One region of the Streptomyces sp. NPDC021020 genome, then DNA from elsewhere that is predicted to be linked to it. Evidence: riboswitches for the same ligand, from Rfam matches in the RefSeq annotation. Region 1 holds a riboswitch; each other region holds the start of a gene.
What was found. A riboswitch is a leader RNA that binds a small molecule or an ion and turns the genes downstream of it on or off. The one in region 1 is predicted to bind fluoride.
Positions count from the first base shown of each region.

Region 1 (5,112 bases):
GAAGTGCTTCCAGCCCAGCCCGTCCGACTCGTCCGCCGCCCGCAGCCCGAAGGTCGTCGTGGCGTAGTTGTGCGCCGCCGCGTACTGCATCCCGGCCTTGGCGTTGAACTCGACGTCGGAGGCCGCGCAGCCGCTGTAGCCGTGCGCGACGGTCTTGGTGTCCAGCTTCTGGGTCCAGTGGTCCGCCGACGAGGTCCACGTCGTCTGCGGGGTGAAGCCCGTCGTCCGCCACAGCTCGATCGGCTTGGCGGTGCAGGACGCCGACCAGGTCTCGTGCCCGACGAACGTGGCGTCCAGGATCGTCTTCCCGGCGAACTTCGACGTCGGGAAGGAGTAGAAGAGCCGCTTGACGTCGTTGGGGGCGCAGTAGTCCCAGTCGCAGTCGCCCACGCCGGAGTCCGAGTTGCCGTTGAAGCGGTACTGCGGGCTGTTCGCCCAGTACTTCGACACCATCGTCCAATCCCCCGCCTTCGGCGTGTAGGTCAGGGGGTCGATGTACAGCGGGTACGCGGTGCTCGCACCGGTCAGCAGCGACCGGTCCGGCGTCAGCGTCAACTGCGAGGCTTCCGGGTCGACGGCGACGGCGATCGGCGCCGTGCGGGAGGACTCCGTCGGGCCCTCCGCCGCATCGGCGGGCTTCGCGGCCGGGCCGCTCGCGGCATCGCCGTCGGCCTGCGCCTTCGCCGTCCTCCCGGTGCCGGTCGCGGTGCCGGTCGCGGCACCGGAGTCCCACATGACCGGCGCGGCCGCGGCGAACACCGTGCCGCCGCCCGCGGTGTCGGTGGCCGCAAGGCCGCCGTCCGCCGTCTTCGCCAGGGTCAGCCCCTCGGTCCGCGTCCCGAACGTCAGCCGCTCCAGCGCCGGGTTCTTCGCCGCGGCGGCGGTGTTGACGACCAGCACCTCGTGGAAGCTGTCGGTGTCGGCGCGCATCTGCAGATCCACACCGGGCAGCACGTCCTTGTACGTCGCCGTGTCGCCGCTGAGCGTCGGGGCCGGAAGGGCGGCGGGCCATGTGTACGACAGGCTCCGCCCCGCCTGCTCCATCGTCACCAGCGGGGCGTTCCCGCCGCCGGAGAGCGTCAGGCCCACCGCGGCGACCGCCGGGCCGACCGTGCCGTCCGGCCGCCTGACCAGCGTGTTGTCGACCGGCTTCCACGTCCCGCCCACCCGGGCCCGGACCGGCCGCAGATGCTGGTCGGTCTCCAGACCGCCGCCGGGCGTCGCGTACGTCTCGCTCGACTCGTCCCGCAGCGACGTCACCTCGACCCGTTGGCCCGTCGACGCCGCCTGTGCGAGAGCCGCCGACTCGCTCGCCGCGGCCTGCGGCTGCGCCGCCCGGCCCGACGCCGGTGCCTTGCCGGGGGCCTGCGTGGGTGCGGCCGCGGCGCCGGTGGCCAGCGGCTGCACCATCCCCACCGCCAGGCCCGCCACGACGAACGCCGCCAGCGCCCCGCCCCTGCTCATGAATCCGCCTCGACCGGCCACGCCGAACCCCATGGACCTACCCCCCCAGGCAGCAACCGCTTACACGGACCAGCGGAAAGCCTGCGGCACGCACAATGAGCACGTCAAGGCTTTCCTGCGGTGGGTCCCGTCACTCACACGGTGGTCCGTGCCGCGGTGCACGTGGGGCAGTGCATCTGCCGGGCGGCGTTGGGCAGCGTCCTCACCCCCAGACCGTTCAGCCGCTCGACCGCCAGCGGTGAACTCGTCGCGTGCGCGGCGCACATCGCCGCGCCGCAGCTGGTGCAGACAGCCACCGCGTCGCAGACACGGCCTTCGGAGTCGCAGTCGAAGCACTTCATGGGGGACCGTCCGTTTCAGGTGAGGAGCGGGAACGCGACGACCGGCGCCGGCCGCGCGGACGGGAGGTCCGGGCGTGGCCGCCGCCGTCGACGCACGAGCGCGGGAAGGGGACGCGGGGTGCTTGGTGGGGGGAACGATCACCGGCACCTCCAGCGCGGGCGGGCATCACTGACTCAGCGGTCAGGAGCCATCAGCCGTGGAGGGCGGTTCGGGCGGACGCGGAGTCGGCCCAGGCGGGGTCCATCGCCAGGATTCGAGTGAACCGCGCGGCATGTCGCAGGTCAAGGGCTCCCGCGGCGCAGAGCCCGCATTGCACCCGAGCGGCGGCACGGCCCCGCGGGAGACGCGTCCGCAGCTCGCCGGGCTCCGGGCACGGCCCCGCGGGACACGCGCCCGCAGCTCGCCGGGCTTCCCGCGCCCAGGTGCGATGATCCTGGAGGAGGCCGAGGCGGTCCGCTGCGCCGCGGCCGCGACCGCCGCGACCGGCCCGGGGTTCCTGTCCCCTCGTCACGGAGGACTCCCGCCATGGCCGAATCCGTCCGCACCCCCGCACGGCGGCCGCGGCCCCGGCCGGGGGCGAAGCGCGCGGGAGCACCCGGCCGGGGAAGGACGTGAGGGCGCCCGGCCCCTCGGCCGCCGACGGCGTGCGTCGCTCGGCGCTGCGGTTCGTGCTGCTCATCGGCGTCGTCAGCATGTTCTCCGACATGGCGCACGAAGGTGCCCGCAGCATCACCGGCCCCTTCCTGGGCACGCTCGGCGCGAGCGCCGCCGTCGTCGCCGCGGTGGCGGGCTTCGGGGAACTCCTCGGCTACGCGCTGCGCTCCGTCGTGGGGTTCGTCGCCGACCGCACCGGCAGGTACTGGCCCATCACCCTTCTCGGCTACGTCGTGCAGATGGCCGCCGTGCCCGCCCTGGCGCTCGCGGGCAACTGGCAGGTCGCCGCGGTGCTGATCGCCGCAGAACGCGGCGGCCGGGCGATCCGCAACCCGGCCCGCGACGCCATGCTCGCCCACGCCACCGGAGAGCTGGGCAGCGGCTGGGTCTTCGGGGTGCGCGAGGCGCTCGACGCGGCCGGTGCGACGGTCGGCCCGCTGATCGTGGCCGCCGTCCTCGCCACCGGCCACGGCTACCGCGCGGGCTTCGCGATCCTCGCGGTCCCGGCGCTGCTCACCGTCGTGGTGCTGCTCGGCGCCCGGCGGCAGTACCCCGACCCCGGCGACCTGGAGGCCGGGGAGGAGATCCCCGGCCGCCACGGCATCCCGCGCGTCTTCTGGCTCTACCTGCTCGCGATGGGCCTGATCGCCCTCGGCTACGCGGACTACCCCCTCATCGCCTTCCACTTCAGCACCGGCCATGTGATCTCCGCGGACTGGATCCCGGTGCTCTACGCGGGCGCCATGGCCACCGAGGCGGTCGCCGCGCTGGTGCTGGGACGGCTCTTCGACCGCGTCGGGCTGCTCACCGTCGTCGGGGCGACCGTCCTCACCGCCGCGTTCGCGCCCCTGGTCTTCCTGGGCGACGCCGCCCTCGCCGTGGTCGGGGTGATCTGCTGGGGTCTCGGCATGGCCGTCCAGGAGTCCGTCGTCAAGGCGGCGGTCACCGGCATGGTCGGCCGCGACAGGAGGGCATCCGCCTACGGTCTCTTCGACACGGGCTTCGGCGTCCTGTGGTTCGCCGGCAGCTTCGTGCTGGGCGTGCTGTACGACCACTCGCTCGACGGCCTGGTCGTCTACTCCGTGGTCGCCCAGCTCGCGGCGCTCCCCCTGCTCCTGGCCGTCCACCGCAGGACGGCGCCCCGCGCTCCGGCGTGACCCCGCGTCACCTCCTCCACAGCGCCGTGATCAGGCGATGTGCAGCCACACCCCGAGCCACGTCACCGCCACGCCGCCGCAGCCCAGGGCCGCCGCCCAGCGCCCCGGACGGTCGGCGAACAGACGCCCCAGGATCGCCCCGAGCCCCGTGAGCACCGCCACGGCCAGCACGGCCACGATCCACGAGGCACCCGGAGCGGCCGCCCCGACCAGCAGCGGAAGGGCCGCCCCGGCGAAGCTCGCGGTGCAGGCGAGCGCGGTGGCCAGCAGGGAGCGCTCCAGTGCCAGATGCCCCAGCCGGGTGGTGGCCAGGTGCCCGCGGGCCGTCAGGTTCAGCTCCTTGGAGGCGCGCACCAGGTACGAACGCCGTTCGGCGTAGTCGGCGACGAAGACCGCGAACGCCGACGTGGCCAGGGCCACCGCTCCCACCCGAAGGGCCAGCTGGTAGGTCACCGGAGAGCCCCCGCCCACCAGCGAAGCGGCCGTCAGGGTGAGCGCGTTGAGCAGACCGTCCATCAGGCCCAGCACGAGGGGCAGCTGACTGCGCGCCACCAGACGCCGTACGCGTCCGCTCATCGCGACCGCGGCTTGCTCTCCAGCGTGTACGCCCCGGCCACGACCTCGTCGATGCTGTGCACGACGGCACCGGTGTGCTCGATGGCACGCATCAGGGCTTCGACGTCGATGTCGTCCCCCTCGATCGTGACGTCCGTGCCGACCGTCTCGATGTCGATCTCCGTCACGCACACGTTCACCGCCTGCACCCCGGCGGAGGCCTCGATGGTCCGGGCGAGATAGACGAGGTCGGGCTCGGTGACGGTCTTGTCGACGTCGAGAACCAGTCGCCGGATGGGCATCGTGCGCTCCTCACCGCTCGGGCCGGGCACCCGCTCCTGATGTCCGCCCCGCAGAGTTCGTTCCCGGGCAGAGCAGGATGCCGCGTCCGGACAGCATGCCGGAGCGCATCCCGCCACGCCGGGAACCCAACGACCCCCCGTGCGTGTCGCCGGGGACGCCCACGGCGGGCCCGTGACGCGGCGCCGGCTGTACCGTGATCGGATGATGGAAGACGGCGCGACCGAGCAGGGCAGCGTCACGGCGGTGCTCCGGATCGGCGAGACCGTCCGCCGGCCGCGGCGCCGCTGGACCCCGGCGGTGCACGCGCTGCTGGAGCACCTGGAGGCGGTCGGCTTCAGCGGCGCGCCCCGGGCGATGGGCACGGACCAGGAGGGCCGGGAGATCCTGTCCTTCCTCGCCGGCGACGTGGCGATGACGCCGTGGCCGGAAGTCCTGCTGTCGGCAGCCGGAATCAAGGCCGTGGGCAAATGGCTGCGGGACTACCACGCGGCCGTACGGCACTTCCGGCCGCCGGACGACGCGCGGTGGTACGCGCCCGACGCGGCCTGGCGCCCGGGCCTGGTCGTCCGCCACGGCGACCTGGGCATGTGGAACTCGGTGTGGCGGGACGGCGGCCTCATCGGATTCATCGACTGGG
Region 1 covers NZ_JBIRQQ010000003.1:748,047-753,158, reverse strand. Annotated here, with positions in the region: gene ACH4SL_RS11670 (LamG-like jellyroll fold domain-containing protein) at 1-1,464, opposite strand, end outside; gene ACH4SL_RS11665 (DUF2180 family protein) at 1,599-1,805, opposite strand; fluoride riboswitch at 1,981-2,063, opposite strand; gene ACH4SL_RS11660 (MFS transporter) at 2,418-3,617, shown strand; gene ACH4SL_RS11655 (hypothetical protein) at 3,648-4,193, opposite strand; gene ACH4SL_RS11650 (DUF211 domain-containing protein) at 4,190-4,474, opposite strand; gene ACH4SL_RS11645 (phosphotransferase) at 4,677-5,112, shown strand, end outside.

Region 2 (5,112 bases), on a different contig from region 1:
CGCGCTCCCGCCGGACGCCCGGCCGGACACCGAGAGCCTGGCCGACGTCCAGGCGCGGCTGCTCCCTTACTGGGCCGACGCCCTGGCCGCCGACCTGCGCCGGGGCCGCACCGTGCTGGTCGTCGCGCACGGCAACTCGCTGCGCGCGCTCGTCGCCCACCTCGACAGCCTGCCGCCCGAGGACGTCCCAGGACTCAACATCCCCACCGGTATCCCGCTGCACTACGCCTTCGACTCCTCCCTTCGGCCCGCGGCCCCCGGCGGCACCTATCTGGACCCCGAAGCGGCGTCCCGGGCAGCGGAGGCGGTGGCACACCAGTGAGCGGAAGCCGCCCCGGTCCGGCCCCCGCACCGTCGCGCGCGGCGCGCAGCACATGCGTCGCCTCGCAGGACAATCCCCTACGAATGGAGCAACCGTGCCCGAGCTGAGGTCACGTACGGTCACCCACGGCCGCAACATGGCGGGTGCGCGCGCCCTCATGCGCGCATCCGGCGTGGACAACGCCGACATCGGCAAGCCGATCGTCGCGGTCGCCAACAGCTTCACCGAGTTCGTACCGGGGCACACCCACCTCCAGCCGGTCGGCCGGATCGTCTCGGAGGCGATCAAGGCGGCCGGTGCGGTGCCGCGTGAGTTCAACACGATCGCGGTGGACGACGGCATCGCGATGGGCCATGGCGGCATGCTCTACTCGCTGCCGTCGCGCGACCTGATCGCCGACTCGGTCGAGTACATGGTGCAGGCCCACTGCGCGGACGCGCTGATCTGCATCTCCAACTGCGACAAGATCACCCCGGGCATGCTGATGGCCGCGCTGCGGCTGGACATCCCGACGGTCTTCGTCTCCGGCGGTCCGATGGAGGCCGGGCGGGCGACGCTGGTCGACGGCACGGTCCGCAAGCTGGACCTGATCAACGCGATGTCGGAAGCGGTCGACCCGTCGGTCTCCGACAGCGAGCTGGCGCGGGTCGAGGAAGCCGCCTGCCCCACCTGCGGGTCGTGCTCGGGGATGTTCACCGCCAATTCGATGAACTGCCTGGTCGAGGCGCTGGGCCTGGCACTCCCGGGCAACGGCACGGTCCTGGCCACCCACACCGCCCGCAGGGCGCTGTACGAGGACGCGGGCCGCACCGTGGTCGAGCTGACCCGGCGCCACTACGAGCAGGACGACGCCACCGTGCTGCCGCGCGCCATCGCCACCGGCGCCGCGTTCGAGAACGCGATGGCCCTGGACATCGCGATGGGCGGCTCCACCAACACGATCCTGCACCTGCTCGCGGCCGCTCGCGAAGCGGACGTCCCTTTCACCCTCGCCGACATCGACCGCCTCTCACGTGGCGTTCCCTGCCTGTGCAAAGTCGCGCCCAGCAGCACCTTCCACATGGAGGACGTGCACCGCGCGGGCGGCATCCCCGCCATCCTCGGCGAGCTGCACCGGGCCGGTCTCCTCGACGAGGACGTCCACACCGTCCATTCCGCCTCGCCGGCCGACTGGCTCAAGCAGTGGGACGTGCGCGGCGGCTCCCCGTCACCGCGGGCGGTGGAGCTGTTCCACGCCGCCCCCGGCTGTGTGCGCTCCGCGCAGGCGTTCTCGCAGTCGGAACGGTGGGAATCGCTGGACGTCGATGCCGTGTCGGGGTGCGTGCGTGACCCGGCACACGCGTACTCCGCCGACGGGGGGCTCGCCGTCCTGTACGGAAACCTGGCCGTTGACGGGTGTGCGGTCAAGACAGCCGGGGTCGACGAGGCGAACCTGTCCTTCCAGGGGCCCGCCGTCGTCGTGGACTCCCAGGAGCAGGCCGTCGAGGTGATCCTCGGCGGGCGGGTGAGGCCCGGGGACGTGGTCGTCGTCCGCTACGAGGGCCCCAAGGGCGGCCCGGGCATGCAGGAGATGCTCTACCCGACCGCTTATCTGAAGGGCCGGGGCCTCGGCACGTCGTGCGCGCTGGCCACCGACGGCCGTTTCTCCGGCGGCACGTCGGGCCTGTCCGTCGGCCACGTCTCCCCGGAGGCGGCCGCCGGCGGCACGATCGCCCTCGTCAGGGACGGCGACCCGATCCGCATCGACATCCCGGAGCGCTCCATCGACGTGCTGGTGGGCGAAGCCGAGTTGGCGGAACGCCGTGCCGCGCTCAGCGGGACGTACGCGCCCCGCGACCGCGACCGCCAGGTCTCACCGGCCCTGAGGGCGTACGCGGCGATGGCAACCAGCGCGGACACCGGAGCCGTGCGCGATGTCACGCTGCTCCCCTGATGCGGTCGCCGGACGCCCGCCGGGGGCTGACCCGGCGTCACGCCGGCCGGCCCCCGGCGGCGGCACCCAGCACGTCACGTGCTTCCACCCTGCCCCACGGCGGCCGTGGCGGTGCGTGGTGAAGGCCGTCCGGGTGGAGTCGGCTCCTCCCGCTCGGGAGGCGGCGCGGTGACGGCCGACGACGTCAACCCCCCGCCCGTCGTCGCCCCTGTGCGCGCGTCGGCGCCTCGGCTGACGGCGTGGCGCTTCGTGATGGCCTTCGGGACCGTCAGCCTGCTGATGGACTTCGTCTACGAGGGCGCGCGCTCGGTCACCGGGCCGCTGCTCGCCCACCTGGGGGCCTCGGCTCTGGTGGTGGGCGTGGTGACCGGGGTGGGCGAGGCCGCCGCGCTGGGGCTCCGGCTGGTCTCCGGGCCGCTGGCCGACCGTACCCGCCGGTTCTGGGCCTGGACCGTCGCCGGGTACGCGCTCACCGCGGTCACCGTGCCGGTCCTCGGCCTCGCGGGGGCGCTGTGGGCGGCTTGCGCTCTCGTGATCGCCGAACGCGTCGGCAAGGCCGTGCGCTCCCCGGCCAAGGACACCCTCCTGTCCCATGCCACCGCGGCCACCGGCCGTGGCCGGGGATTCGCTGTGCACGAGGCGTTGGACCAGGTCGGCGCGGTGCTCGGTCCGCTGACGGTCGCCGGGATCCTCGCCCTTTCCGGCAACGGCTACGGCCCCGCTCTGGGCCTGCTCGCCCTGCCCGGGGCGGTCGCGCTGGCGCTGCTCGTCCGGTTGCGCGCCCGCGTGCCCGACCCCGTCGCCTACGAGGCCGCGGCCGGCCCCGTGCCCGTCAGTGTCGCCCCCGAGCAGCGGATACGCGTGCGGCTGCCGAGGGCGTTCTGGGTGTACGCGGGCTTCACCGGCGCGACCATGGTCGGATTCGCCACCTTCGGCGTCCTCTCCTACCACCTGGTGCGGCATCACCTGCTGCCCACCGCCGCTGTGCCGGTGCTCTACGCCGCCGCCATGGCAGTGGACGCGCTCGCCGCACTGGCCACCGGCTGGCTCTACGATCGCTGGGGCGCCCGCGTCCTGGCCGCCCTGCCCGTGCTGTCCGCCGTCGTGCCCGTTCTGGCGTTCACCGACGCCGTGTGGCCGGCCGTGCTCGGCGCGCTGCTGTGGGGCGCTGCCCTCGGTATCCAGGAGTCGACCCTGCGGGCCACGGTCGCCGACCTGGTCCCCGCCGGCCGCCGCGCCACCGCGTACGGCCTCTTCGCATCGGCCATGGGTGTCGCCACCCTGGCCGGCGGCGCTCTGACCGGGGCCCTCTACGAGGTCTCCGTCCCCGCGCTGATCACCACCGTGGCCGCCGTCCAGACCGCCGCCCTCGTGCTGCTTCTCGCCCTGCGTGTCCCGCGTGCCTGACGCCCTCCGGCCCCGGCCGACCGCGCGGAAGGATCCGTCGGCCGGCGTCCGTTTGCCGGGGGCGACCGGTCGCGCGACGATGGAGGCCTGTGGCGATGAGGCTCGCCCCGACCGCGGAGATCCGCTGATGGCCTCTGTTCCACCGCGCATCCCTGCGAGCAGGGGTGCCTTACGGTCGGAGATGCCGCCATGACCATGGTTTCCGAGCACCCGGGGTCCGATCGGTCTCCGGAGACCCGCTGCTGCGTCGCCGTCTTCCGCGACGATTCCGTGCTCCTGGTACGGAGCCAGGAGAACGGCTCGACGGTGTGGAAGGTCCCGGGCGGCCACGTCCGCGCCGACGAAGGCCTGGCGGCCTGCGGTCGCCGGGAGCTGCGTGAGGAAACGGGGCTCGAAGCAGGCCGGCTGCGCTGCGGGCTCTTCCAGGAGGTCCACGACGAGGCCTCGGGCCGCTACATGGTCGAAGTCGTCCTCTTCCCGCTGGAGAAGGTCCACGGTGAGCCGCGTGCGTGCGAGAGCGGCCGGCAACCGTACTTCGTACCCCTCTCGGCGCTCGCCCGCCTGACCCTGCGCCCGTCGATCAGCGGGCACCTCCACGGCCTGCACGACCTGCACCGCCGCGAGCTGGCCGACCAGGACGAGGAGCCGGGCCCGGAGGACACGACGACTCCGGCGATGGGGATGTACCCGCCGCCGCGGTGAGCACCTCACCTCCCGGGTGGGGAGGGGCGACCGGCTAGGGGCGGCGCGCGGTGGTGCCGTACACCTGCTCGTACAGGTCCTCGCCGTGGCTGGTCGGCTCCGGGGGCCCCTCGACGAGGCGGAAGGTGCGGGTGCCGTCCGCGCGACGCTCCGCTCTGAGGAACAGCGCGTCCGTGCCGTAGTGCGTTCGGAGGCTGGAGGCGAGGTCGTACAGGTGCGTCACGCAGAGGATCTTCACTCCGGCTTCGCGCAGCGCCCGGAAGATCTGCCGGGCGATCTCCGAGCCTTCGCGTTCGTTGGTCGCGGCGAAGGACTCGTTGAACAGCACGAAGCTGCCGGGGGTGAGGCGGCCGACGATGTCGTTCATCCGGGCCAGTTCCTCGTCGAACTTGCCGCTGGCCATGTCCGGGTCCTCCTCGCGGCGGCAGTGCGTGAACACCGCGTCCCGGATGTCGGCGGTGTAGTGGTCGGCGGAGACGAACATGCCGGCCTGCATCATGATCTGGGCGAGTCCGGCACTGCGCAGGAAGGTGGACTTCCCTCCCTCGTTCGCTCCGGTGACCACCAGCAGGCCCGGTCCGTCGGCATCGACGTCGTTGCCGACGACGGGCTCCTCGCGGCGCAGCGCCAGGCACGTGTCGTACAGGCCCCGGCAGGACAGGACCGGCGCGCCGGCCGGCAGCGGCTCGGGGAAGCAGACAGGCTCGTCCTTGCCCTCCAGTAGGTGGTGCAGGTTCAGGCACGCGAC
Region 2 covers NZ_JBIRQQ010000002.1:578,615-583,726, forward strand. Annotated here, with positions in the region: gene ACH4SL_RS06895 (2,3-diphosphoglycerate-dependent phosphoglycerate mutase) at 1-322, shown strand, start outside; gene ilvD (dihydroxy-acid dehydratase) at 417-2,255, shown strand; gene ACH4SL_RS06905 (MFS transporter) at 2,424-3,662, shown strand; fluoride riboswitch at 3,745-3,806, shown strand; gene ACH4SL_RS06910 (NUDIX domain-containing protein) at 3,852-4,364, shown strand; gene ACH4SL_RS06915 (hypothetical protein) at 4,399-5,112, opposite strand, start outside.
Region 2: another riboswitch for fluoride. It lies ahead of ACH4SL_RS06910 (NUDIX domain-containing protein); the one in region 1 lies ahead of ACH4SL_RS11665 (DUF2180 family protein).

Region 3 (5,112 bases), on a different contig from region 1:
GAAGCCGACACCCGTGGCGAGGATGCCCATGTGCTCGACGCTGGAGTACGCCAGCAGGCGTTTGATGTCGTGCTGGTCCAGCAGGTACAGCGCCGCCAGCAGCAGCGAGGCGATCCCGAGGACGACCAGCACCGCCCGCGGGAAGCCCGGCCCGAGGCACGCGGAGGCGACCTGGAAGTACCGCAGGACGGCGTAGAAGCTGACGGCCAGCAGCGAGCCGGAGAGCATCGCGGAGACCGGGGTGGGTGCCTCGGCGTGCGCGTCGGGCAGCCAGGTGTGGACGGGGACGAGGCCCATCTTGGTGCCGAAGCCGAGGACGGCCAGGGCGAAGGACAGCCGCACGACGGTGTGCGGCAGGTGCGGTGCGGCCTTGAGCAGGGGGGCGAACGCCAGGTCGTAGGTCCGGCCCAGTTCCTGCGCGCCCGCGTAGTACATGAAGATCGTGGCCAGCAGCGCCACGCCCAGACCCACCGACGCGATCAGGACGTACTTCCACGCGGCCTCGGTGGCGCCCTCGGTGTTCTCCACGGCGACCAGCAGCGCGGAGATGACGGTGGTGACCTCCACGGCCACCCACAGCAGCGCGAGGCCGTCGACCAGGGGCGCGCACAGCATCGACCAGGCGAAGAGGTTGAGGCCGAGGTAGAAGCGGCGGGCGTAGCGCGGGAAGTCGTGGGCGTGCTCGTCGTGCCGCAGGTAGCCGATGCTGTGCGCGGCGCAGGTGGCGTAGACGAAGGCGGTCGCCACGACGAAGACGGTCGACAGGGCGTCGGCGTGCAGGATGCCCGCGTCCACGTCGCTGCTTGCAGCACGCGGCACGAGCGCGAACGCCAGACCGAGGCACGCGGCCCCCGAGACCACCGTGAGGTACTGGGTGAGTTTCGGCGGTGCGAGCAGGGCCGCCGCCGCGGGCAGCAGGGGGAGGAGCGCGAGCAGGACCGGTACGGCCTTCACCGTGCCGTCACCCCCGGAGCTTGGTGAGAGGGACGGTGGACAGCGAGGCGGTGCGGTGGTGGTGGACGCGCATCAGCACGCCGAACACCACGACGGCCACCAGCAGGTCGAACAGGAACGCCACCTCGATGATCAGCGGCATACCGGCGGCGACCACCAGCGACGCGAGGGAGACGCCGTTCTCCAGGGAGAAGAACCCCACCGCCTGCGAGACGACGTCCCGGCGGACGATCATCAGGACGAAGGCCACCAGCACGATCGACATCGACAGGCCCAGTGCCGCCTGCGGCAGGAAGGGACTGCTGATGTCCAGGGAGCCGAGCACGAAGAAGCCGAAACCTGCCAGCGCCAGGGCCAGCAGTGTCGCGCTGGCCACGCCGATCGCCCCGGACCCGGCGATCTCGGCTCCCGCGTCGCGCAGCAGCCGGGTGATCACCCAGGGCACCGCGATCACCTTCAGCGCCAGGGAGACCGCGGCCAGCGCGTAGAGCTCCGGAAGATCCCGGTCGGCCGCCACGATCGCGGCGAGGAGCGACACCAGCAGCGACTGGACCGCGTACAGCCGGACCTGTGAGCGGGACAGGGCGGCGCGCAGCATCGCGAACTCGGTGAGCAGCAGCAGGACGGCCACCGTGTTGGTGGCGCCCTCGAAGGTGGTGGGAGCGTCGCCGGCCGCGAGCACGAGAGGTCCGGGGCCCATCAGCCGCCCCCCAGGTAGAGGGTGAACACCGCGAGGACCGCCAGCAGGAAGGCCGCCGAGACGAACTCGGAGATCTTGAACAGCCGCAGTTTGGCGAAGGTGTTGTCGATGACCGCCACCACGCAGCCCAGCAGGAGCGCTTTGCCGAGAAGCGCCAGGACCGCCAGCGCCACGGGACCGGCGTGCGTGCCGGATGCCAGGCCCCACGGCGCGAGGAAGACATCGATCAGGATCGTGTAGAGGATCAGCTGCTTGCACGCCGATCCCCAGGTCAGGAGCGCGAAGTAGGGGCCCGAATGCTCCAGCGTGCGGGCTTCCTCGATCATCCCGAACTCGTTGGTGCCGGTGTGCGTCTCCACCGGGATACGCGCGGTCTCGTAGAGGATCACCAGGAACAGCGCGGCGCCGGCCAGCAGATGCCCCGGCCTGATGATCTGATTGGCCGAGGAGCGGACGGTGGCCGCCTGCGCGTACGGCAGGTCGGTGGTCGTGACCAGGGCGACGGTGAAGACCACGAAGAGCATCACGGGTTCGGTGATCGCGCCGAAGGTCTTGGAACGGCTGGCGCCGAGCTGCGCGTACGGTGCGCCGGTCTCGGCCGCGGCGACCGCGACTCCGAAACTGGCGAGGCTCAGCAGGAAGCTCCCGCCGATGATGTCGCCCATGTAGCCCAGCGGGAGGCCGAACGTGGTGAGCACCGGGATGAGCAGCGGCACGGTCATGTAGCAGGCCATGGCCACCACCGGGGCCAGCAGGAAGAACGGGCTCGCGCCTTCGGGCGCCAGGGACTCCTTGCCGAACAGCTTCGCCAGGTCGTAGTACGGCTGGAGCACACGCGGCCCGCGGCGGCCCTGGATCCGCGCCTCGATCTTCGCGATCGCACCCGAAAGGCCCGGTGCGGCCACCAGTACGGTCAGCGGCTGGAGGGCCTGCACCAAGGGGACGGGAAGGACCACGCTCGCCATCGGGCCTCCACCGGGACACGGGCACCACGAATCGGTGCGGGTTCGTCGGTAGAAGCCATCAGCGGCGCACAACCGCGGTTGAAGGCGGGCCTCATCGCCTGCCTCCGATGATGGACGCGCGACCGGGCGGCCCGCAAAGGACCACGCAGCGATGTCCTCCGAGTCCGGGACGGACATCCCCCGCCTGGCGCAGTGGCGGGCCCCGCGCACGCCCTGCTGGACGGATCGACGTTTCACCGTTCGAGGCATGTCGGCGACAGCTCAGGTGGGGCAGACTGAGCACATCGCTCAGGCGCGCCGGTGATGGGGCTCACCGCAACCGCGGCACCATGCCGCTGACGGTCCCTGGTTGAGATGGCAACCAGGAGGACCCATGCCCGCACCCGCCCTGCCCGGAGCCCTTGCGCCGGATCGGCTGCCGGGCACGCCACGGCAACTGCCGCCGGACGGACGGCTCCTCAGCCACGCCGGGGAAGAGATATGACGCTGCGCTTCTCCGGACTGCGCGCCGCGGAGATCCTGGACTCCCAGGGGCGTCCCACCCTGGCCGTCACCCTCACCCTGGCCGACGGCAGGCGAGTGGGGGCCGGTGTGCCGTCCGGAGGTTCCGCCGGTGGCCGCGGGGCGACCGAACGGCGCGACGCGGACCCCGCCCGTTTCCACGGCCAAGGCGTCCGCGACGCCGTCGCCTACGTCAACGGCGAGATCGCCGACGCCGTCCTCGGCCGGGACTTCGCCTCCGCCGTGGAGGTCGACGCGGCCCTGATCATCATGGACGGCACGGGCACGAAGTCCCGCTACGGCGTCCACGCAGTCGCCGGAGTCTCCCTCGCCGCGGCACGGGCCGAGGCCGCGGCCAAGGGCATGCACCTGTGGGAGTCCCTGGCGGGAGTCGCCCGCACCGCCCCCCGCCTCCCCGTTCCGCACATCACCGTGGTCGACGCCGGCGCCGACGCAGCGACGGACCTGGCCTTCCGGGAATTCATGGTCGCTCCGCTGGGCGCCCCGTCCCTGTCCGACGCCGTGCGGGCAGGCGCAGAGATCTACGGGCGGCTGCGAGCCAGCCTGGCCGCGGCCGGCTGCTCCACCGCGCTGGGAGACGGCGGCGGATTCGCCCCGGCCGGCCGCCCCCAGGACGTCCTGACCCTGCTCGTCGAGGCGATCACCGACGCCGGCTACGCCCCCGGCCGCGACGGCGTCGCCATCTCCGTGAACGCCGCCGCCGGAATCCTCCGGGACCAGGACCGATACCTGGTGGCGGGGAAGAGCCTCGGCGCGGACCAGCTCGTCGACCGCTACGAGGACCTCGTCGACCGCTTCCCGATCTGGAGCATCGAGAACGCACTTGCCGAGGACGACGTGGACGGCTGGACCCGCCTGACCGCACGGCTCGCCGACCGCGTCCAGCTGGTCCGCGATGTCCTCACCACCGACCCGTCCACCGCCACCGCGGCCGTCGACCGCCGCACCGGAAACTGCGCGCTCATCGCCGTCGACCAGACCGGTACGGTGACCGAGACGCTGGAAGCCATGCGTATCTGTCGCGGCGCCGGTTACGCACAGATGGTCTCCCACCGTCCCGGAGAGACCGTCGACCCGTTCATCGCCGATCTCGCGGTCGGCACCGGAGCCGGGCAGATCAAGTCCGGCGCCCCCGCCGGCGGAGAACGCGTCGCGAAATACAACCGGCTCCTCGCACTCGCCGACGCGTGCCCCGCACTGCCGTACGGCCTGCCCTGACGGCCCGCGCCGCGGCGATCTCCGCGCCGGACCCGACGCCGTCATCGGCGTGGCCTCGACGTACCGCCGCCCGACGGCCGGTACCAAAGGTCAAGGGGCGGGACGGCGGACCTCGGGCGCCGGGTGGACGGCCTCGCCGCCCGGTGGGGACGCGAGCCGGCGGCGGTGCGCCCGCTGGCGGCAGGCTGCGCCGCAGAAGCGGACGGGACGGCCGGTGGGCCGGGGCGCGAGCCCGTTTCCGCACTCCTCGCAGCGCGGGGCGGAATCCCGGCCGCGGGCGGTGTTGTCACGAAACGCGGTGCGTTGCGTGACAGGGGCGGTCCGCAGGCCGTCGAGGGTCAGCCGGACGAGCCGGAGGCCCTCCGCGCGGTCGCGGCGGGCGGCCAGCGTCGCCGCGCACCCGACGGTGAGGGCGACGACGTCCTCCGGGCCGATGTCCGGGTGGACGCCCCCGGCGCGCTGCGCGGCGTGCAGCAGGGCGGTCAGGACCTGGCGGAAGCGCAGCAGGGAGGCGGTCAGCGCCGGGCGCGGCCAGCCGGCCTCGGCGGCGGCGACCTCGCACACGGGGCCGCCGCGGTGCGACATCTCGACCACGTCCATGACGAACCCGAAGAACGCCTCGGTGGGCCCCGACCCGGCCGAACGCCGCTCCCCGGAGGCGGCGAGGCCGTCCAGGTGCCGGGCGAACACCGCCTCCAGCAGGGCCTGCTTCGTCGGGAAGTGCCGGTACACGGTGCCCGCGCCGACGCCCGC
Region 3 covers NZ_JBIRQQ010000002.1:592,644-597,755, forward strand. Annotated here, with positions in the region: gene ACH4SL_RS06955 (proton-conducting transporter membrane subunit) at 1-954, opposite strand, end outside; gene ACH4SL_RS06960 (hydrogenase) at 962-1,654, opposite strand; gene ACH4SL_RS06965 (respiratory chain complex I subunit 1 family protein) at 1,654-2,619, opposite strand; fluoride riboswitch at 2,662-2,727, opposite strand; gene ACH4SL_RS06970 (phosphopyruvate hydratase) at 3,100-4,359, shown strand; gene ACH4SL_RS06975 (TetR/AcrR family transcriptional regulator) at 4,450-5,112, opposite strand, start outside.
Region 3: another riboswitch for fluoride. It lies ahead of ACH4SL_RS06965 (respiratory chain complex I subunit 1 family protein); the one in region 1 lies ahead of ACH4SL_RS11665 (DUF2180 family protein).

Region 4 (5,112 bases), on a different contig from region 1:
GAGGCGTCCGGCTGGGCCGAAGGGCCGCAGGGCGAGACGCTGTACGTGCTGCGCCTCGACCAGGGGCGGGTGGCACGGTGCGCGCCGCGCTCGGCGTCCTTCCACAATCTCGTGCTCTTCCACGAGGTGTTCGCCGGCGACATCCTCACCGACTTCCCGTTCGTCGAGGCGAGCTTCGGCCTGTCGATCGCGGGGGCGGCCATCTGATGCCCTGGTTCCTGCGCGGCCTGCGCGAGGGCGTGGTGACGACCGCGTACCCGGCCGGGCCCGACCCGTACGCCGCGACCTTTCCCGCGGCCGTCACCGTACGGCGGGGCGTCGCCCCGCTGACCCCGGCCGAGGCCGCCGCGCTGTGCCCGACCGGGGCGATCACCGCCGACGAGGGGGTCACCCGGGTCGACCGCGGCCGGTGCATCATGTGCCGCCGCTGCACCGACCTGTGGCCCGAGGTCTTCGCCGAGGCACCGGGATCCGGCACCGCCGGTGGTCCCCGTTCGGCGCTCGTCGTACCCGGGCAGGCCGAGAGCGACGACGCGCTGGAGAGGATCCGTTCGGACCTGGCCGCCCGCACCCGCCGCTTCCGCCGCTCCCTGCACATCCGGCACGTCGATGCCGGGTCCGACGGCAGCGAGGAGTGGGAGATCGCCGCCCTGACCAACCCCGTCTACGACATCCACCGCCTCGGCATGTTCTTCACCACCAGCCCCCGCCACGCCGACGTCCTGCTGGTCACCGGCGCCGGCACCCGCGGCATGGCGGCGCCGCTGCGCCGCACGTACGAAGCCACCGCGCAACCGGTGGTGGTGGTCGCCGCCGGGACCGACGCGTGCAGCGGCGGCGTGTTCGCCGACTCCTACGCCACCCACGGCGGGCTGGGCTCGCTGACCGATGTCGACGTCTGGGTGCCGGGGTCACCGCCGAGCCCGTTCTCGCTGCTGCACGCCCTCCTGCTGGCCGCGGGCCGGATCACCGGTCAGGGGGCCCGGCGATGAGCACGCTGATCGGTGCCGGCCTGCTGCTGTTCGCCGCGGCAGCCGTGGCGGACCTGGCGCCGTGGCCCGGCGGCGTACGGCGCCCCTGGCAGGCCGCGGTGCCCTACGTCCTTGCGGCCGCCGGGGCCGGCTGCCTCGCCGCGGTCGGCGCCGTGGCGCTCAACACCCCGGGCGACAGGCCGGGGCTGGGCTTCGGGACCTGGCTCGGCTTCGGCAGGAGCGGCCTGGTGGTGGACCCCCTCTCCGGGCTGTTCTGGCTGCTGACGTTCTCGGTGGCCGTCGCCGCGTGCCTCACCGCCGCGGGCTGGGCGCCGGGGCGCGCGGGCGGCCGGGGACCGGCCACGTACAGTGCGGCGGTGCTCGCGGCGGTCGCCGTCGTGCAGAGCGCCGACAACGTCTTCCTGTTCCTGATGGCGTGGGAAGCCCTGACCGTCGGCTTCTACCTGCTCGCCTCGGCCGGGCACCGCCGGCTCGGAGCGGCGGTCGCCACGGCCGGCTTCGGCAAGGTCTCCGGCGCGGCCCTGCTGCTCGGGATGCTGGCGGCCGCCGCGAAGGCCGGCGGATTCGCCTTCGCCGACCTCGCCCGGCTGCCCGCGGGCACCCTGCACGGCACGGTGTGGGTGCTGCTGGTCCTCGGGTTCGCGATCAAGGTCGGCCTGGCCCCGGTGCAGGTGTGGATGCCCCGCGGCTACGCGGCCGCGCCCGCGGGGCTGCGCCCGCTGATGGCCGGGGTCGCGGTCAACGCGGGCTTCTACGGGCTGTGGCGGACCCTCGACCTGTTCGGCCGGCCGCCGGTCTGGCTGGCGGTCGCCCTGCTGGTGGTCTCCGCGCTCACGGCTCTGCTGGGCATCGCCCACGCGGCGGTGCAGAACCGCCTGGAGCGGGTCATCGCCTACTCCAGCGTGGAGAACGCCGGGCTCATCTGCACCGGCTACGCCGTGGCCCTGGTCGGGGTGTGCCGCGACAGCCCGCGGCTGGCCGCGGTCGGGCTGATCGCCGCCACGCTGCAGGTCGTCGCGCACGCCTTCGCCAAGTCGCTGCTGTTCGCCGGCGCCGCGGGGTTCGAGTCGGGTGCGGGAACCGGTGACCTGGAACGGCTGCGCGGAGCGGGACGGCGCCGTCCCTGGGCGGGCGCGGCGATCGCCGTCGGCGCGGTCACCCTGGCCGGGCTGCCGCCGACGGCGGGCTTCGTCTCGGAGTGGTTCCTGCTCGAATCCCTGATGCAGCAGTTCCGGCTGCCCCATCTGCCGTACGCGCTGGCCTTCGCGGTGGCGGGGGCGCTGGTCGCGCTCACCGCGGGCTTCGCCTCGGTGACCTTCGTCCGGATCGTCGGCATGATCGTTCTCGGTCCGCGCCGGGGTGCCGCCCCCGGCCGCGCCGGATGCCGTGACGACCTCGGCCTGCCCGGCCGCCTCGGGGTGCTCGTGCTGATCGTCGGCGGTCTGCTGGTGGCCGCGCTGACGCCGCTGGAGATCCGGGTCGTCGTCCGCGGTCTGCGGCAGCTCGTACCGGCGGAGGCGGGCCGCGGTGCGCTGAAGTCCCCCTGGGCCGTCCAGCCGGTGTTCGGGGACTTCTCCGTCCTGTCGCCGAGCTGGCTGTGGGTCGTGCTGCCCCTGCTCTTCCTGGCGACGGCACTCCTGCTGCTGCTCGGTGCGTCCCGTGGAAGCGCGCTGCGGGTGCGGCGCACCCCCGCCTGGCGCTCGGCCGGCGGCGGGGTGCACGGACAGGACCAGTACACGCCCTTCGGCTACGCCAACCCCACCCGGCGCGTCCTCGCCGGCGTCCTGCTCACCCGCAGCCGCACCGGCCCCGCCCACCCCGCGGCCGCACCGCGGGACGCCACGTCGGCGACAGCGGCGACGGGCGGGGTGATCAGCTACTCGGCGGAGGTGGTCGAGGTCGTCGAGGCGTACCTCTACCGGCCGTTCCGGCCACTCCTGGGAATCCTCGTCGCGGCCTTCAAACGGCTCCAGTCCGGACGGCTCGACGCCTATCTCGCCTACATGCTCGTCGTCCTGGTCGCGCTGCTCGCCCTGGTCGCGGGCTTCGCCTGACCCGGCGCCGCATTCCCGCGCACCCCACGATCCGGCACCGAGGAGAAACCCCGATGACCGCAAGCCCGTTCCACCGCATCCTCGTGGGCTGGGACGCGTCCCCCGCCGCGCACACGGCGCTGACGACGGCGCTGGCCCTCGCCGGCGAGCGGGGAACCGTCATCGCCCGCGCCGTTCTCAACCCGCCGGAGCACATCGAGACCGCGGGTGAGCAGCAACGCGACATCGCTTCCCAACGGCGTTGGCTGGAGGACCGGTTCGACCGGGCCGCGGGCGCCGTCAGCACGTACGGAGCCCATGTGCGCCTGGAATGGGGCGAGCACACCGACATCGCCCGGGAGCTGCGCACCTGCGCCACGGCACACAACTGCGACCTGATCGTCGCCGGCCGGCACGGGGACGACAGCCGCCTGCGTGCCGCGGGGCTCGGACCGGTCGCCCGCGCCCTCGCCCAGGACGCGGACCTGCCCGTCCTCCTCGTCAGCCCCGCGCCCGGCCGCTGAACACGGCACGGCGCCCACGTGTTCGGGACGGCCGGCGGAGCGGGCCGACGGTGTACATTTCCTGTACCGGTGATGGGGCTCACCGCAACCGCGGCCTACGAGGTCGCTGACGGTCCCTGGTTGTTGACGATCGACACGACCAGGAGTCCTCATGCCCGATTCCGCAGTCTCCGTCCGGTTCCCCGCGCGTGCACGCGCCGTCGGGCGCTCCCCCGACCGTTCCTGTTGCCCCGGACACCCGTGTGAAGGCCGCCACGGGTCCGTCCGCGCACCGTGGATCCCGCCGGACCCCTCCGCCCACCGAGCAGGAGATCACTCATGAATTTCACCGTCGTCGTGGAGGTCCCGCAGGGATCGCGGAACAAGTACGAGATGGATCACACACTGCACCGGATCCGGCTGGACCGCATGCTGTTCACCTCCACGCAGTACCCGGCCGACTACGGCTACGTGGAGGGGACGCTCGGCGGGGACGGCGATCCGCTGGACGCCCTGGTGCTGACGGGGGAGCCGACCTTCCCGGGCTGTGCGATCGAATGCCGGGCCGTGGGCATGTTCTCCATGACGGACGAACACGGACCGGACGAGAAGGTCCTGTGCGTACCGGCGCACGACCCCCGTTACGCCGGCCTCCAGGACATCGCGGACGTCCCGGACTTCCAGCGGCTGGAGATCACCCACTTCTTCGAGGTCTACAAGGACCTGGAGCCCGGCAAATCCGTCGAGGGCTCCCACTGGGAGGGCCGGGAGCGCACTTACGAGGAGATCAGGGCCTCGCGCGAGCGCGCGGTCGCCCACGCTGCCGACACCACGGGGAGCCGTCGATGAAGCAGACCGGAAACGCGGTGAAGCTGACCATCTTCCTCAGCGAATCCGACACCTGGCACCACAAGCCCCTGTTCGCCGAGATCGTCCACCGCGCCCACGGCGCCGGCCTGGCCGGAGCGTCGGTCTTCCACGGCGTCGAGGGCTACGGCAGCTCCTCCTCCCTCCACACCGCCCGGTTCCTCTCCCTCAGCGAGGACCTGCCCGTGGCGGTGGTCGTCGTCGACTCCGAGGAGCGGGTACGCGGCTTCCTTCCGGAGCTCGACGAGCTTCCCGCGCCAGGTTTGATGATCATGGAGGAGGTGGAAGTGGTCCGCCACGTCGGACGGGACGGCGGGGGCGGGGATGTCTGACGGACAGGCACGCGCCACACCGTCGTCGCGGAGGACCCCTGCCATGGCCGAGCCACTGCCCAGCGTGCTGTTCACCGACGCCGCGGACGCGGCGCTCCCCGCGGCCGGGGAGCCCTCGTTCTTCGGCGACCTCAACCTCGACCAGGTCGTCCGCGACCTCACCGCGGGCCGCAAGGACCACGATCTCGCGCCCTTCTTCCACACCCCGATCCGCACCCTGGAGACGGTCGCCCACCGTCAGGCGGTGTTCCGGGATCTGGAGGACCCGGACCTCGTCGCCGGTGTCGCGGCCTTCGGGAGCCGGATGCGGGAGGCGCGGCAGCAGTTGCGGCAGGCCCACCGGCTGCACCACCCCTACCAGCGCGAGAGCTGGTTTCTGGACGCC
Region 4 covers NZ_JBIRQQ010000002.1:585,709-590,820, reverse strand. Annotated here, with positions in the region: gene ACH4SL_RS06950 (NADH-quinone oxidoreductase subunit C) at 1-207, shown strand, start outside; gene ACH4SL_RS06945 (ferredoxin) at 207-992, shown strand; gene ACH4SL_RS06940 (proton-conducting transporter membrane subunit) at 989-3,046, shown strand; gene ACH4SL_RS06935 (universal stress protein) at 3,100-3,549, shown strand; fluoride riboswitch at 3,609-3,675, shown strand; gene ACH4SL_RS06930 (inorganic diphosphatase) at 3,868-4,377, shown strand; gene ACH4SL_RS06925 (DUF190 domain-containing protein) at 4,374-4,727, shown strand; gene ACH4SL_RS06920 (hypothetical protein) at 4,771-5,112, shown strand, end outside.
Region 4: another riboswitch for fluoride. It lies ahead of ACH4SL_RS06930 (inorganic diphosphatase); the one in region 1 lies ahead of ACH4SL_RS11665 (DUF2180 family protein).